Regions from separate parts of the Streptomyces yamdrokensis genome, predicted to be linked through region 2. Evidence: predicted binding sites of a transcription regulator. Region 2 holds the regulator's gene; the other holds the start of a gene.

Region 1 (6,355 bases), 1.2 Mb from region 2:
TCAGGCCGGCGTGCTCGGCGTCGAGCACGCCCCGGGCACCCTGGATGTCGTACGCGTCCTCGGTCCGCTCGCTCCACGGCATCTCCAGGACCGTGTCGAGCCAGGTGCGGATCCACGATCCCTCGGGCGACTGGTCGGAGGAGCGCTCCAGCTTGTCGACCTCCTTGAGCGCGGCCTCGCGCACCTTCTCCGGCAGGTCGGCGGCCTCCACGCGGCTGCGGTAGTCGTCGGACTCCTCACCGTCCTGTTCGCCGTTCAGCTCGCGCAGTTCCTTGCGCACGGCTTCCAGCTGGCGGCGCAGCAGGAACTCACGCTGCTGCTTGTCGACGCCGTCCTGGACGTCCTTGGCGATGGACTCGGCGACGTCCTGCTCGGCGAGGTGGTCGCGCAGCTGCTGGGTGGCGAGCTTCAGCCGGGCCACCGGATCGACGGCCTCCAGCAGGGCCACCTTCTGCTCGGTGGTCAGGAACGGCGAGTATCCGGAGTTGTCGGCGAGGGCGGAGACGTCGTCGATGGCCTGGACCCGGTCGACGACCTGCCAGGCGCCGCGCTTGCGCAGCCAGGCGGTGGCGAGCGCCTTGTACTCGGTGACCAGCTCGGCCACCTGGCCGGGATAGGGGTCTCCCCTGTTCGAACGGAGCTGAGAACTCGGGGAAGGCTCCGGTACGGTCTCGTCGATCCGGGTGCCCTCCACCCACAGCGCGGCGCCCGGCCCGGTCGTCCCGGCGCCGATCCGCACCCGGTCCCGGCCCCGGATCAGGGCGCCCGGATCGCCGTCGGCCAGCCTGCCGACCTGCTCGACCGTGCCCAGGACGCCGGTGGCGGCGTAGGTCCCGTCGATGCGTGGCACCAGCAGGACCCTGGGCTTTCCGGTCTCCGACGTGGCGGCGGCCTGGGCGGCCTCCACCGCGGCGCGCACCTCGGAATCGCTCAGGTCCAGCGGGACCACCATTCCGGGCAGCACGACCTCGTCGTCGAGCGGCAGCACAGGCAGGGCGAGCGGTGTGGACTCAGCAGCCATGATCTCCCCTTCGGCAGTCAAGTTGAGTTATGCCGACTCAATGCTTGTGAGCCCCCGATTGTTCCCGGACTGCGCTCCCTCACGTTCGCTCTCAGCGATCACCCACCGGCCCGGGGCGGGTCGGCCGGAGCCACTTGGTGCCGCCCGGGGCCGCTCGGGCGCGTCCGGGACCGCCCGGATCCGCCTCGGACGACGCGAAACGGCGGGAGGCGCTCCGCCGAACGGGGAGGACTGTCAGGATGAACGCATGTCCACCCCCTACGACATTCCCGAAGTCCCCGAAGTCCTGGACCGCCGCGAGGGTCCGTACGGGGAGGTGGTGCTCCGCCGGCACGGGAGCCTGCTGCAGATCATCGCGAACGGGTGCTTCCTGATGGACACCTCCGACGGCCGCTCGGAGCGCCGGCTGGTCGACGCGGCCCTGGCCGCGCTCGACGCCGCCGACACCCGCGCGGGGCACGGTCCGCGACAGGACCCGCACGTCCTCATCGGCGGACTCGGCGTCGGCTTCTCACTCGCGCACGCCGCCGCCGCGCCCCGCTGGGGCCGCATCACGGTGGTGGAGCGCGAACCCGCCGTCATCGACTGGCACCGCGCGGGCCCCCTGGCCGGGCTCTCCGCGAGCGCCCTCGCCGACCCGCGCACGGAGATCGTCGAGGCCGATCTGGTGGCGTACGTCCATGAGACGTCCGACACGTTCGACGCGCTGTGCCTCGACATCGACAACGGCCCCGACTGGACCGTCACCGAGGACAACGGGGGGCTCTACTCCCCCACCGGACTCACGCATTGCGCAAGAGTGCTGAGACCGGACGGAGTGCTCGCGGTGTGGTCCGCGCAGCCGTCGGCGAATTTCGAAGGAACCTTGCGGAATGCCGGGTTCAGGCAGGTGCGTACCGAAGAGATCCCCGTTGCCCGGGGCGTACCTGACGTCGTGCACCTCGGCGTCCGCCCTGGATAGCAAAGCCGCGGTGACTCCCCGTACGCTGCTGCACTGACGCCGATCATTCAAGCGTCAATCGCAGTCATGCGCAGAGACGGATTCACCCCACGGATTCCGGGAAGCACACTTCAGGGGCGGGCGATGGAGCAGACACACACCTCCCACAACGGCACGGCGGCGACCACCCCGGGTGCTCAGCGCCGGGTCCTGGTGGTCGAGGACGATGCGACGATCGTGGACGCCATCGCGACCCGCCTTCGCGCCGAGGGATTCCTGGTGCAGACGGCGGGTGACGGCCCGTCCGCCGTCGACACGGCGGAGGCCTGGCAGCCCGACCTGCTGATCCTCGACATCATGCTGCCCGGCTTCGACGGTCTGGAGGTCTGCCGGCGCGTGCAGGCCCAGCGGCCGGTGCCGGTGATGATGCTGACCGCGCGCGACGACGAGACCGACATGCTGGTCGGGCTGGGCGTCGGCGCCGACGACTACATGACCAAGCCGTTCTCCATGCGGGAACTGGCGGCACGCGTGCATGTGCTGCTGCGCCGCATGGAGCGGGCGGCCCTGGCGGCCACCACCCCGCGCAGCGGCATCCTGCGCCTGGGCGAACTGGAGATCGACCACGCGCAGCGCAGGGTGCGGGTGCGCAGCGAGGACGTCCATCTGACGCCCACCGAGTTCGACCTCCTGGTGTGCCTGGCGAACACGCCCCGCGCGGTGCTCTCCCGTGAGCAGCTGCTGGCCGAGGTCTGGGACTGGGCGGACGCCTCCGGCACCCGGACCGTCGACAGCCACATCAAGGCGCTGCGCCGGAAGATCGGCGCCGAGCGCATCCGTACCGTGCACGGCGTGGGCTACGCCCTGGAGACGCCGACGCCATGAGCGACGGGCCGGCCGCACGGAGAGGCTCCGGGGATCCCGGTCCCTGGGGCGGTGTCCGCCCGTTCTCCATCAAGACCAAGCTGGGTGCGCTGGTCGTCATCTCGGTGCTGATCACCACCGGGCTGTCGATGATCGCGGTGCACACCAAGACGGAGCTGCGCTTCATCACGGTCTTCTCGATGATCGCCACCCTGCTCATCACGCAGTTCGTGGCGCACTCCCTCACCGCGCCGCTGGACGACATGAACGCGGTGGCCCGGTCCATCTCGCACGGCGACTACACCCGCCGGGTGCGCGAGAACCGCTGGGACGAGCTGGGCGACCTGGCCCGGACCATCAACGTCATGGCCGACGAGCTGGAGGCCCAGGACCATCAGCGCAAGGAGCTGGTGGCCAACGTCTCGCACGAGCTGCGCACCCCCATCGCGGGTCTGCGCGCGGTGCTGGAGAACATCGTCGACGGCGTCACCGAGGCCGACCCCGAGACCATGCGCACGGCGCTGAAGCAGACCGAGCGGCTGGGACGTCTCGTGGAGACGCTCCTGGACCTGTCCCGTCTGGACAACGGGGTCGTCCCGCTGCGACGGCAGCGGTTCGAGGTGTGGCCGTATCTGTCCGGCGTGCTCAAGGAGGCCAACATGGTCGCCTCCGCTCGCGCGGGCATGACCACCGGATCCGGCGGCCACACGCGCAAGGACGTCCACCTGAGTCTCGACGTCTCGCCCCCGGAGCTCACCGCGCACCTCGACCCGGAGCGCATCCACCAGGTCGTCGCCAACCTCATCGACAACGCGGTCAAGCACAGCCCGCCGCACGGCCGGGTGACGGTCAAGGCGCGGCCCGGACCGCAGCCCGACTCGCTCCAGCTGGAGATCCTGGACGAGGGGCCCGGCATTCCGCGGACCGAGTGGCACCGTGTCTTCGAACGGTTCAACCGCGGCAGCGTCAATCTGCCGCACGGTCCGGGCAGCGACGGGGGCACCGGTCTCGGCCTGGCGATCGCCCGCTGGGCCGTCGATCTCCACGGCGGACGCATCGGGGTGGCCGAATCCGAGCGGGGCTGCCGCATTCTCATCACCCTTCCGGGAGCCTCTCCCTCGTCAGGTTGACGTAGGGTGCCGAGCGGAGCCACAAGATCCACGTACGTTCGCGCTGACGGACACGTGTGATCAGGCACAGGCCCGTGCGGCGAGCGCGCCGGGTCGCGGCCGACCCGTACCCGACGCGCCCCGACAGCGCGGAACCACGCTTGTTTCCCGCCATTTCCTGCACCGAAACACCCTCCGAGATGTGACTTGCGCGACGTTGAACGGCCCGGACTGACCTTCTCGGTCGGGGAGGCGTAGCCTTAATTTCCGCTGTCCATCATCTTGTGAAGCGGAAGAGGGCGGTTGACGCCGTGTCGCCACAGTCCCCCAGTAACTCGAGCATCTCGACCGACACCGACCAAGCGGGCAAGAACCCCGCCGCGGCCTTCGGTGCCAACGAGTGGCTCGTCGACGAGATCTACCAGCAGTACCTCCAGGACCCGAACTCGGTCGACCGGGCCTGGTGGGACTTCTTCGCCGACTACAAGCCGGGCGCCCCTCAGGGCCCGGCTCCGGTGAACAACGCGGCATCGGGGACCGCAGGCACGACGACGGCTGCGCCGGTCACTCCGGCCCAGCCCGCCGCCACGCCCGCACCGGCTGCCCCGCAGCCCGCCCCCGCGCCGCCGGCCGCCCAGCCGGCGGCGAAGGCCTCGGCGCCCGCTCCGGCGAAGGCCGCTCCGGCCCCCGCCAAGCCTGCCGCCGAGAAGCCTGCCGCCGAGAAGTCCCAGGCCCCCCAGGCGAAGCCCGCCGACGAGGCCAAGCAGGGCCCCGAGCAGCTGACGCTGCGCGGCCCGTCCGCGGCCGTCGCGAAGAACATGGACGCCTCCCTGGAGGTGCCCACGGCCACGTCCGTGCGCGCACTCCCGGTGAAGCTCCTGTTCGACAACCGCATCGTCATCAACAACCACCTCAAGCGTGCCCGCGGCGGGAAGATCTCCTTCACGCACCTCATCGGCTACGCGATGGTCCAGGCCATCAAGGCGATGCCGTCGATGAACTGGCACTACGCGAAGGTGGACGGCAAGCCCACCCTGGTGAAGCCGGAGCACGTCAAGTTCGGCCTCGCCATCGACCTGGTCAAGCCGAACGGCGACCGCCAGCTGGTCGTCGCGGGCATCAAGAAGGCCGAGACGCTGAACTTCTTCGAGTTCTGGCAGGCCTACGAGGACATCGTCCGTCGCGCCCGCGACAACAAGCTGACGATGGACGACTTCAGCGGAGTCACCGTCTCGCTGACCAACCCCGGCGGCCTCGGCACCGTCCACTCGGTGCCGCGCCTGATGCCGAACCAGTCGGTGATCCTGGGCGTCGGCTCCATGGACTACCCGGCGGAGTTCCAGGGCACCAGCCAGGACACCCTGAACAAGCTCGGCATCTCGAAGGTCATGACGCTCACGTCGACCTACGACCACCGGGTGATCCAGGGCGCCGCCTCCGGCGAGTTCCTGCGCGCCGTGGCGAACCTGCTGCTGGGCGAGAACGGCTTCTACGACGACATCTTCGAGGCGCTGCGCATCCCCTACGAGCCGGTCCGCTGGCTCAAGGACATCGACGCGTCCCACGACGACGACGTCACCAAGGCCGCCCGCGTCTTCGAACTGATCCACTCCTACCGGGTCCGCGGCCACGTCATGGCCGACACCGACCCGCTGGAGTACCGCCAGCGCAAGCACCCCGACCTGGACATCACCGAGCACGGGCTCACCCTGTGGGACCTGGAGCGCGAGTTCGCGGTCGGCGGTTTCTCGGGCAAGAGCCTGATGAAGCTGCGCGACATCCTCGGCGTGCTCCGCGACTCGTACTGCCGCACCACCGGCATCGAGTTCATGCACATCCAGGATCCGAAGCAGCGCAAGTGGATCCAGGACCGCGTGGAGCGCTCGCACTCCAACCTGGAGCGCGAGGAGCAGCTGCGCATCCTGCGCCGGCTGAACGCGGCGGAGGCCTTCGAGACCTTCCTGCAGACCAAGTACGTCGGTCAGAAGCGCTTCTCCCTGGAGGGCGGCGAGTCCGTCATCCCGCTGCTCGACGCCGTGCTGGACTCGGCCGCCGAGTCCCGTCTCGACGAGGTCGTCGTCGGCATGGCCCACCGCGGCCGGCTGAACGTGCTGGCCAACGTCGTGGGCAAGTCGTACGCGCAGATCTTCCGCGAGTTCGAGGGCAACCTCGACCCGAAGTCGATGCACGGCTCCGGCGACGTGAAGTACCACCTGGGCGCCGAGGGCACCTTCACCGGTCTCGACGGCGAGCAGATCAAGGTCTCCCTGGTCGCCAACCCCTCCCACCTGGAGGCGGTGGACCCGGTCCTGGAGGGCGTCGCGCGCGCCAAGCAGGACATCATCAACAAGGGCGGCACGGACTTCACCGTCCTGCCGGTGGCGATCCACGGCGACGCGGCCTTCGCGGGCCAGGGCGTGG
Region 2 (6,355 bases):
GGCAGGGCAGGCAGGTCGGGGACGGCCTGCGGGGCAGGAGAGGAGGGATGTCGGGGATGAGTACCAAGGACTTCATCGAGAAGGACTACTACAAGGTTCTCGGCGTCCCTCAGGACGCCACCGAGGCCGAGATCAAGAAGGCGTACCGGAAGCTCGCCCGCGAGTACCACCCGGACGCCAACAAGGGCAACGTCAAGGCGGAGGAGCGTTTCAAGGAGATCTCCGAGGCGAACGACATCCTCGGCGACCCCAAGAAGCGCAAGGAGTACGACGAGGCGCGCTCGCTCTTCGGCAGCGGAGGTTTCCGCGCGGGGCCGGGGGCGGGCGGTGCCGGGTCGTTCAACTTCGACCTGGGTGACCTCTTCGGAGGCGGCCCGGGCGGTGGTCAGGGCGGCGGCCAGGCCGGTGCCGGTGGCTTCGGCGGCGGGATCGGTGACGTCTTCGGCGGCCTGTTCAACCGCGGCGGCGGCACGGGCACCACGCGCACCCAGCCCCGGCGCGGCCAGGACATCGAGTCCGAGGTCACCCTGAGCTTCACCGAGGCGATCGAGGGGGCGACGGTCCCGCTGCGGATGTCCTCCCAGCAGGCCTGCAAGGCGTGTTCGGGCACCGGCGACAAGAACGGCACGCCGCGCGTGTGCCCGACCTGCGTCGGTACCGGGCAGGTCGCCCGGGGCAGCGGCGGCGGCTTCTCGCTCACCGACCCGTGCCCGGACTGCAAGGGCCGCGGGCTGATCGCGGAGAGCCCCTGCGACATCTGCAAGGGCAGCGGCAGGGCCAAGTCCTCGCGGACGATGCAGGTGCGCATCCCCGCGGGGGTCAGCGACGGCCAGCGGATCCGGCTGCGCGGCAAGGGCGCTCCGGGCGAGCGCGGCGGCCCGGCGGGCGACCTCTACGTGGTCGTGCACGTCGGCAGCCATCCGGTGTTCGGCCGAAAGGACGACAATCTCACCGTCACCGTCCCGGTCACCTATCCGGAGGCGGCGCTCGGCGGTGAGATCCGCGTCCCGACGCTCGGCGGTCCGCCGGTCACGCTGAAGCTCCCCCCGGGGACACCCAACGGGCGGACCATGAGGGCGCGGGGCAAGGGAGCCGTCCGCAAGGACGGTTCGCGCGGTGATCTTCTGGTCACCGTCGAGGTGAGTGTTCCCAAGGATCTTCCGGGGAAGGCTCGTGACGCGCTGGAGGCGTATCGCGAGGCGACCGCGGACGACGATCCGCGGGCGGAGCTGTTCCAGGCCGCGAAGGGAGCTTGAGGGCGATGGACGGTCGTCGACGCAATCCGTACGAACTGACGCAGGAGACCCCGGTCTACGTCATTTCGGTGGCGGCCCAGCTCTCCGGGCTGCACCCGCAGACGCTGCGTCAGTACGACCGTCTGGGGCTCGTCTCCCCGGACCGCACCGCCGGCCGGGGCCGCCGGTACTCGGCCCGTGACATCGAGCTGCTCCGCCAGGTGCAGCAGCTGTCGCAGACCGAGGGCATCAACCTGGCCGGCATCAAGCGCATCATCGAACTGGAGAACCAGGTCGCCGCGCTCCAGGCCCGGGTGGCGGACCTGGAGGGCGCGCTGGACGGCGCGGCGGCGACCATGCGCCAGCGCGAGGCGGCGGTGCACGCGTCGTACCGCCGGGACCTGGTGCCGTACCAGGAGGTGCAGCAGACCAGCGCGCTGGTGGTGTGGCGGCCCAAGCGCCAGCAGCAGCCCGACTGACGGCCGGGCGCCTGCCGCCGGACATCGGACGCTCTGCCGCCGCCGGCCGGGTGGTCGGTCGGGTGGCGTGAAAGCGCCGGACCGGTGCGGCGGCGCTGCGACGGAAGTGGTCGCGTGTGATGCCCGGAGGTTCGCCCGGACCTTTGGGCATCACCTGTGCACGGACGGTTGACGGCTCGTCACCTCTCCGTTCGTGCGCCCCGGCGTACGCCCCGCGCACAGCTGTGAGCAGCACGTGTATGCGTGTGTAGGGGTTATGTGCGAGTCTTTCGCCGAGCCCACACGACTTCAGCGCACGGTGCTGTGTTCATCTCGTTAAGTAGTTGGTCTTGACGCCAGTGGTCGCTGGAGCGTTGGCTTTTCAGTCACATGGGCCGCAATGTTGTGCCCACGTCCAAAACGCACTGAAGTGAGCTCCCGTATGCGTCGTATCGCCATATCAGCCGCCGCCGCCTCGATGTCCGTCGTGCTCGCCGGTTGCGGCGCACTCAACGCGACGGGGAGCAGTGACGGAGCGAGCCCCACCAAGGGGAACGACGTCACCATCGGGCTCCTGCTGCCGGAGAAGGCCAACACCCGGTACGAGCAGTTCGACTACCCCATCTTCAAGAAGAAGGTGGAGGAGCTCACCAGCGACAAGGGCAAGGTGGACTACGCCAACGCCGAGGCGGACGCCGGCAAGCAGTCGAGCCAGATGCAGCAGATGATCGAGGACGAGGTGGACGTCATCGTGCTGGACGCGGTCGACGCGCACGCCATCGCCGAGGACGTGACGAAGGCCAAGGACGCGGGCATCCCCGTCATCGCCTACGACCGGCTGGCCGAGGGCCCGATCGACGCGTACATCTCCTTCGACAACGAGCTGGTCGGCGAGGTCCAGGGCCGCTCCCTGCTGGAGGCGCTCGGCGGCGACGGCGGGATCACCAGCAAGGTCGTCATGATGAACGGCTCACCGACCGACCCGAACGCCAAGCAGTTCAAGGCGGGCGCGATGTCCGAGCTCAAGGGCACGGTGACCATCGCCAAGTCCTACGACACCAAGGACTGGAAGCCGGAGAACGCCGAGGCCAACATGGCCGAGGCGATCGCCGAGATCGGTGCGGACGACATCGCCGCGGTCTACTCCGCCAACGACGGCATGGCGGGCGGCATCGTCAAGGCCCTGGAGGCGGCCGGCGTGAGCGAGCTGCCTCCGATCACCGGTCAGGACGCCGAACTCGCCGCGGTGCAGCGGATCCTCCTGGGCGACCAGTTCATGAGCGTGTACAAGTCCTACCCGACCGAGGCGGACAACGCCGCGGAGATCGCGGTGGCGCGGGTCCAGGGCAAGAGCATCCAGTTCGACGCGCTGGCCGGCGACCGCGTCGACAGCCCCACCCACAAGGACATTCCGGCGCAGCTCGTGCCCGTGGTCGCCCTGACCAAGGAGAACATCGCGGACACGGTCGTCGCCGACGGGATCTACAAGCTGTCGGACATCTGCACGGCCGCCTACAAGGAGGCGTGCGAGGAAGCCGGGTTGAACTAGCATCGGGCGGCCCTCCCGCGTCACCGGCCGCGGCCGGTGACGCGGGAGGGCCGTCGGCGTTCGGCCCCGCCCTCGGGAGAGCGTGGATCTCTCACCGGTCGGCACGTCTTTGTGGCGGGCCTGCCAGGGTGATGGTCCGGAGCAGCCACTCGGCGGGGCCGTGCCGGAATCGCCGCGACCACACCGCGCTGATCGCGAGTTGAATGCCGTACACGGCGCACACGAGCACCAGCAGCGCGGCAGTGCCCATGCGCCCGTAGAGGGAGAAACCGTACGCGGTGGCGAGGACGGTCAGGATCACGGACTGCGTCAGATAGTTCGTCAGCGCCGTCCGGCCCGCTGGGGCGAGCCACCGCCCGGTTCCGTCTCCCCACGATGAGCGGAGCATGAGCAGCAGCAGGCAGGCGTAGGTGCACGTCAAGGCGGGAGCCGTCAGTATTCCCACGCCAAGTCCCAGGTACTGCCATCGCTCACCGAGCGGCCCCAGCCAGGCGGATGCGAAGAAGAACGCTCCCGGTGCCCCGACGAACAGCCCGACGGTGGCGCACCGAACCAACTGGGAACGGGATGTGCCGTCGCGCGAGAGCAGGGCCCGCTTGCCTGCGGCCAGCCCGAGGAGGAAGGCGGCAAAAACCCCGGGGGCCATAAGGAGAACACCGAGGACGGCATCCGGCAGTCGGTCCAGATTCGCCTGGAGGACCGTGCCGGCATCGCCGCGGTATGCGCTCACGGCTTCTGCGATCTTCCCTGGGTCGGCGCCACTCCCGTGTCGGTCGAATGCCGCGAGTGCGCCAAGACACGTCAGGACGACACCGAAGATCCCGTAGATCCAGACAGCGGTCTTGACCGCGATGGCCGGTGTGATCCGCCTGGCGCACAGGAGGAGCAGTCCAAGGAGGCCGTAGGTCATGAGGATGTCGCCGTTGTACAGCAGCACGGCGTGCACCAGGCCCAGCAACAGCAGGCCCAGGGACCGGCGCAGGAAGCGTGGTGTGAAGTTCGCGTTCTCCCGGTCGGCCGAGGCCGTCTGGAGCGTGAAGCTGTAGCCGAACAGGAACGAGAACAACAGGTAGAACTTGGTGGTGGCCAGTGCCGTCACCAGCCACATGGCGAAACTGTCCACAAAGGCCGCGCCGGGCTCACGAACCCCTTCCGACGCATAGGGATCCATGATCTGCACGCTGTTGACCATGAGGATGCCCAGCAGGGCCAATCCCCGGAGTGCGTCGACGTCGGCCAGGCGGCGGGCGGCCACCGGTGTGCTCGGGCTCACGAGGCCGCCCGTCGCCGGTAGCCCAGCCATCCACAGCACGCGAGAACGGTCGCGTAAGAGCAGAATGTGCTCAGACCTGTCAGGGGGGCCAGGTCACTGCCGATCAGTGCCCTGGTGAACCCGTCCGGTTGCTCCGCACCGTTCATCGCGGCCCGGGCTGCTGCGAACGGGAGCCACGCCCGGACCTCGTCGATACCTGTGAGGGATGCGACGGCCAGGCCGAATATCCTCTCGAGGAGAAGCGGCCACAGGGTGAGAGAGAGTACCGCCACCAGTCGGCTTCGGACCAGCGAGGCCAGACCTCCGGCCAGTATCGGCAGGAACGTCATGACGACCAGGTATCTCAGCAGAGGGCCGAAGGCTGCCGGCCAGTCGGGCTGTGGCAGCCCTCGCACGGCGAGGGCTGCCGAGCCTACGGTGATGCTGAGGCCGAGGCCAACGGCGGCACCGGTCAGCGCGGCCAGCGCTCCCACGAGGAGTTTGGCCGCATACGACAGACCACGGCTGCCCACTGTCAACCAGGCCGTGCGCGCCGTCCGGTGCCTGAACTCCGAGGCGATCGGGCCGGTTCCGAACACGAACAGCAAGAGCCAAGCGCTGAGGGGGAGCTGCATGGCGATTGCGTTGAACTGCAGTGTGTCGACCAACCGGGCGAACTCGACAAAGGGCTGCCCGCCCCTCTCCGGCTCGGCTGCCTCCATCGGGAGCAGCACGCCGTTGAGCAGAGCCAGAACAGTCAGCGACCCCAGCGCCGCCCAGGTCGAGCGCAGGCCCTTCAACCTCAGCCATTCGAAGTTCAAAGCCCGTCTGAGCGCGGTCCCGGCCAGGGGGACGACCGGGACCGCGCGATCATGGGTGGCGGTATCCGCCTCGTTGGTCACCAGGGGACTCATTGGCTCTCGTACTCCTGATCGGCAACGGACAGATAGAACTCCTCCAACGAGGTCGCCCGTTCGTCCAGCCAGTGCAACGGCACCGAGTGTTCGGCCGCCAGGTCTCCGACCCGGAATCTCGACAGCCCTGTGATATCGGCGGTACCGGAACCGGTGACGGCGAGGGCCCCGCCACGCTGCTCGACCAGTTGTGTCAACCTGTCCAGAGCGGGGCTCTCAACGCCGACTCGCCCGTGAGCGATCCTGGAGAGATCTGCCATGGACGTGCCGGCGACGACTCGGCCTCTCGCGAGCACGACGACTTCGTCAGCCGACTGCTCCATCTCGGTCAGCTGATGGCTTGACACCAGAACGGCGCGACCATCGTCGGCGAAGTCCCGGAGGAAGCCACGCAGCCAACGCACGGAGTGAGGATCGAGTCCGTTGGCCGGCTCATCGAGGATCAGGACGCGGGGATTGCCGAGGAGTGCCTGAGCGATCGCCACGCGCTGCTCCATGCCGAGGGAAAGACGCCCGAGGCGCAGCCTGGCGGCCTCCTGCATGCCGACCCGGCTCAGGATCTCTCCCCCACGTTCCTCTGGAACGCCGATGCCGGCGGCCACCATCCTCAAGTGCGTCCGCACTGAGTGCTCGGGGTGTCCGGCGACGCCGCCGAGAACTGCGCCGACCACCTCAGCCGGAGCGCGCCACTGTGCGAGGGAGCGTCCCATGAACAGCGTTTCACCAGCCCCCGGCAACAGGCCGAGCATCATCCGGATGGCCGTGGTCTTTCCTGCCCCGTTCGCCCCGAGGAATCCGGTCACCCGACGCGGGGACAGTTGTAGGGAAACATCGGAAAGTACTCGGCGGCCGCGGAAGTCTTTGGTCAGGCCCCGGGCGGCCACCAAAGGTGGCGGGGCTGTCGGGTCAGCCATGGTTCAACCAGAAGAGAAATCCGGAGACGATGA

The links. Region 2 encodes HspR, which represses chaperone genes until heat shock. Its sites were predicted from a motif close to TTGAGNNNNNNNNNCTCAA; they were not measured.
Region 1: a site for HspR is predicted at 1,044-1,062, ahead of lon (endopeptidase La). Genes of this name have one in related genera too.

What each region holds. Positions count from the first base shown of each region.
Region 1 is NZ_CM132679.1:5,267,666-5,274,020, reverse strand. It holds gene lon (endopeptidase La) at 1-1,021, opposite strand, end outside; gene ACWZEH_RS23620 (spermine/spermidine synthase domain-containing protein) at 1,269-1,982, shown strand; gene ACWZEH_RS23615 (response regulator transcription factor) at 2,106-2,846, shown strand; gene ACWZEH_RS23610 (HAMP domain-containing sensor histidine kinase) at 2,843-3,955, shown strand; gene ACWZEH_RS23605 (multifunctional oxoglutarate decarboxylase/oxoglutarate dehydrogenase thiamine pyrophosphate-binding subunit/dihydrolipoyllysine-residue succinyltransferase subunit) at 4,246-6,355, shown strand, end outside.
Region 2 is NZ_CM132679.1:4,078,949-4,085,303, forward strand. It holds gene dnaJ (molecular chaperone DnaJ) at 57-1,256, shown strand; gene ACWZEH_RS18115 (heat shock protein transcriptional repressor HspR) at 1,262-1,714, shown strand; gene ACWZEH_RS18120 (sugar ABC transporter substrate-binding protein) at 2,136-3,242, shown strand; gene ACWZEH_RS18125 (DUF418 domain-containing protein) at 3,334-4,497, opposite strand; gene ACWZEH_RS18130 (hypothetical protein) at 4,512-5,396, opposite strand; gene ACWZEH_RS18135 (ABC transporter ATP-binding protein) at 5,405-6,322, opposite strand; gene ACWZEH_RS18140 (hypothetical protein) at 6,315-6,355, opposite strand, start outside.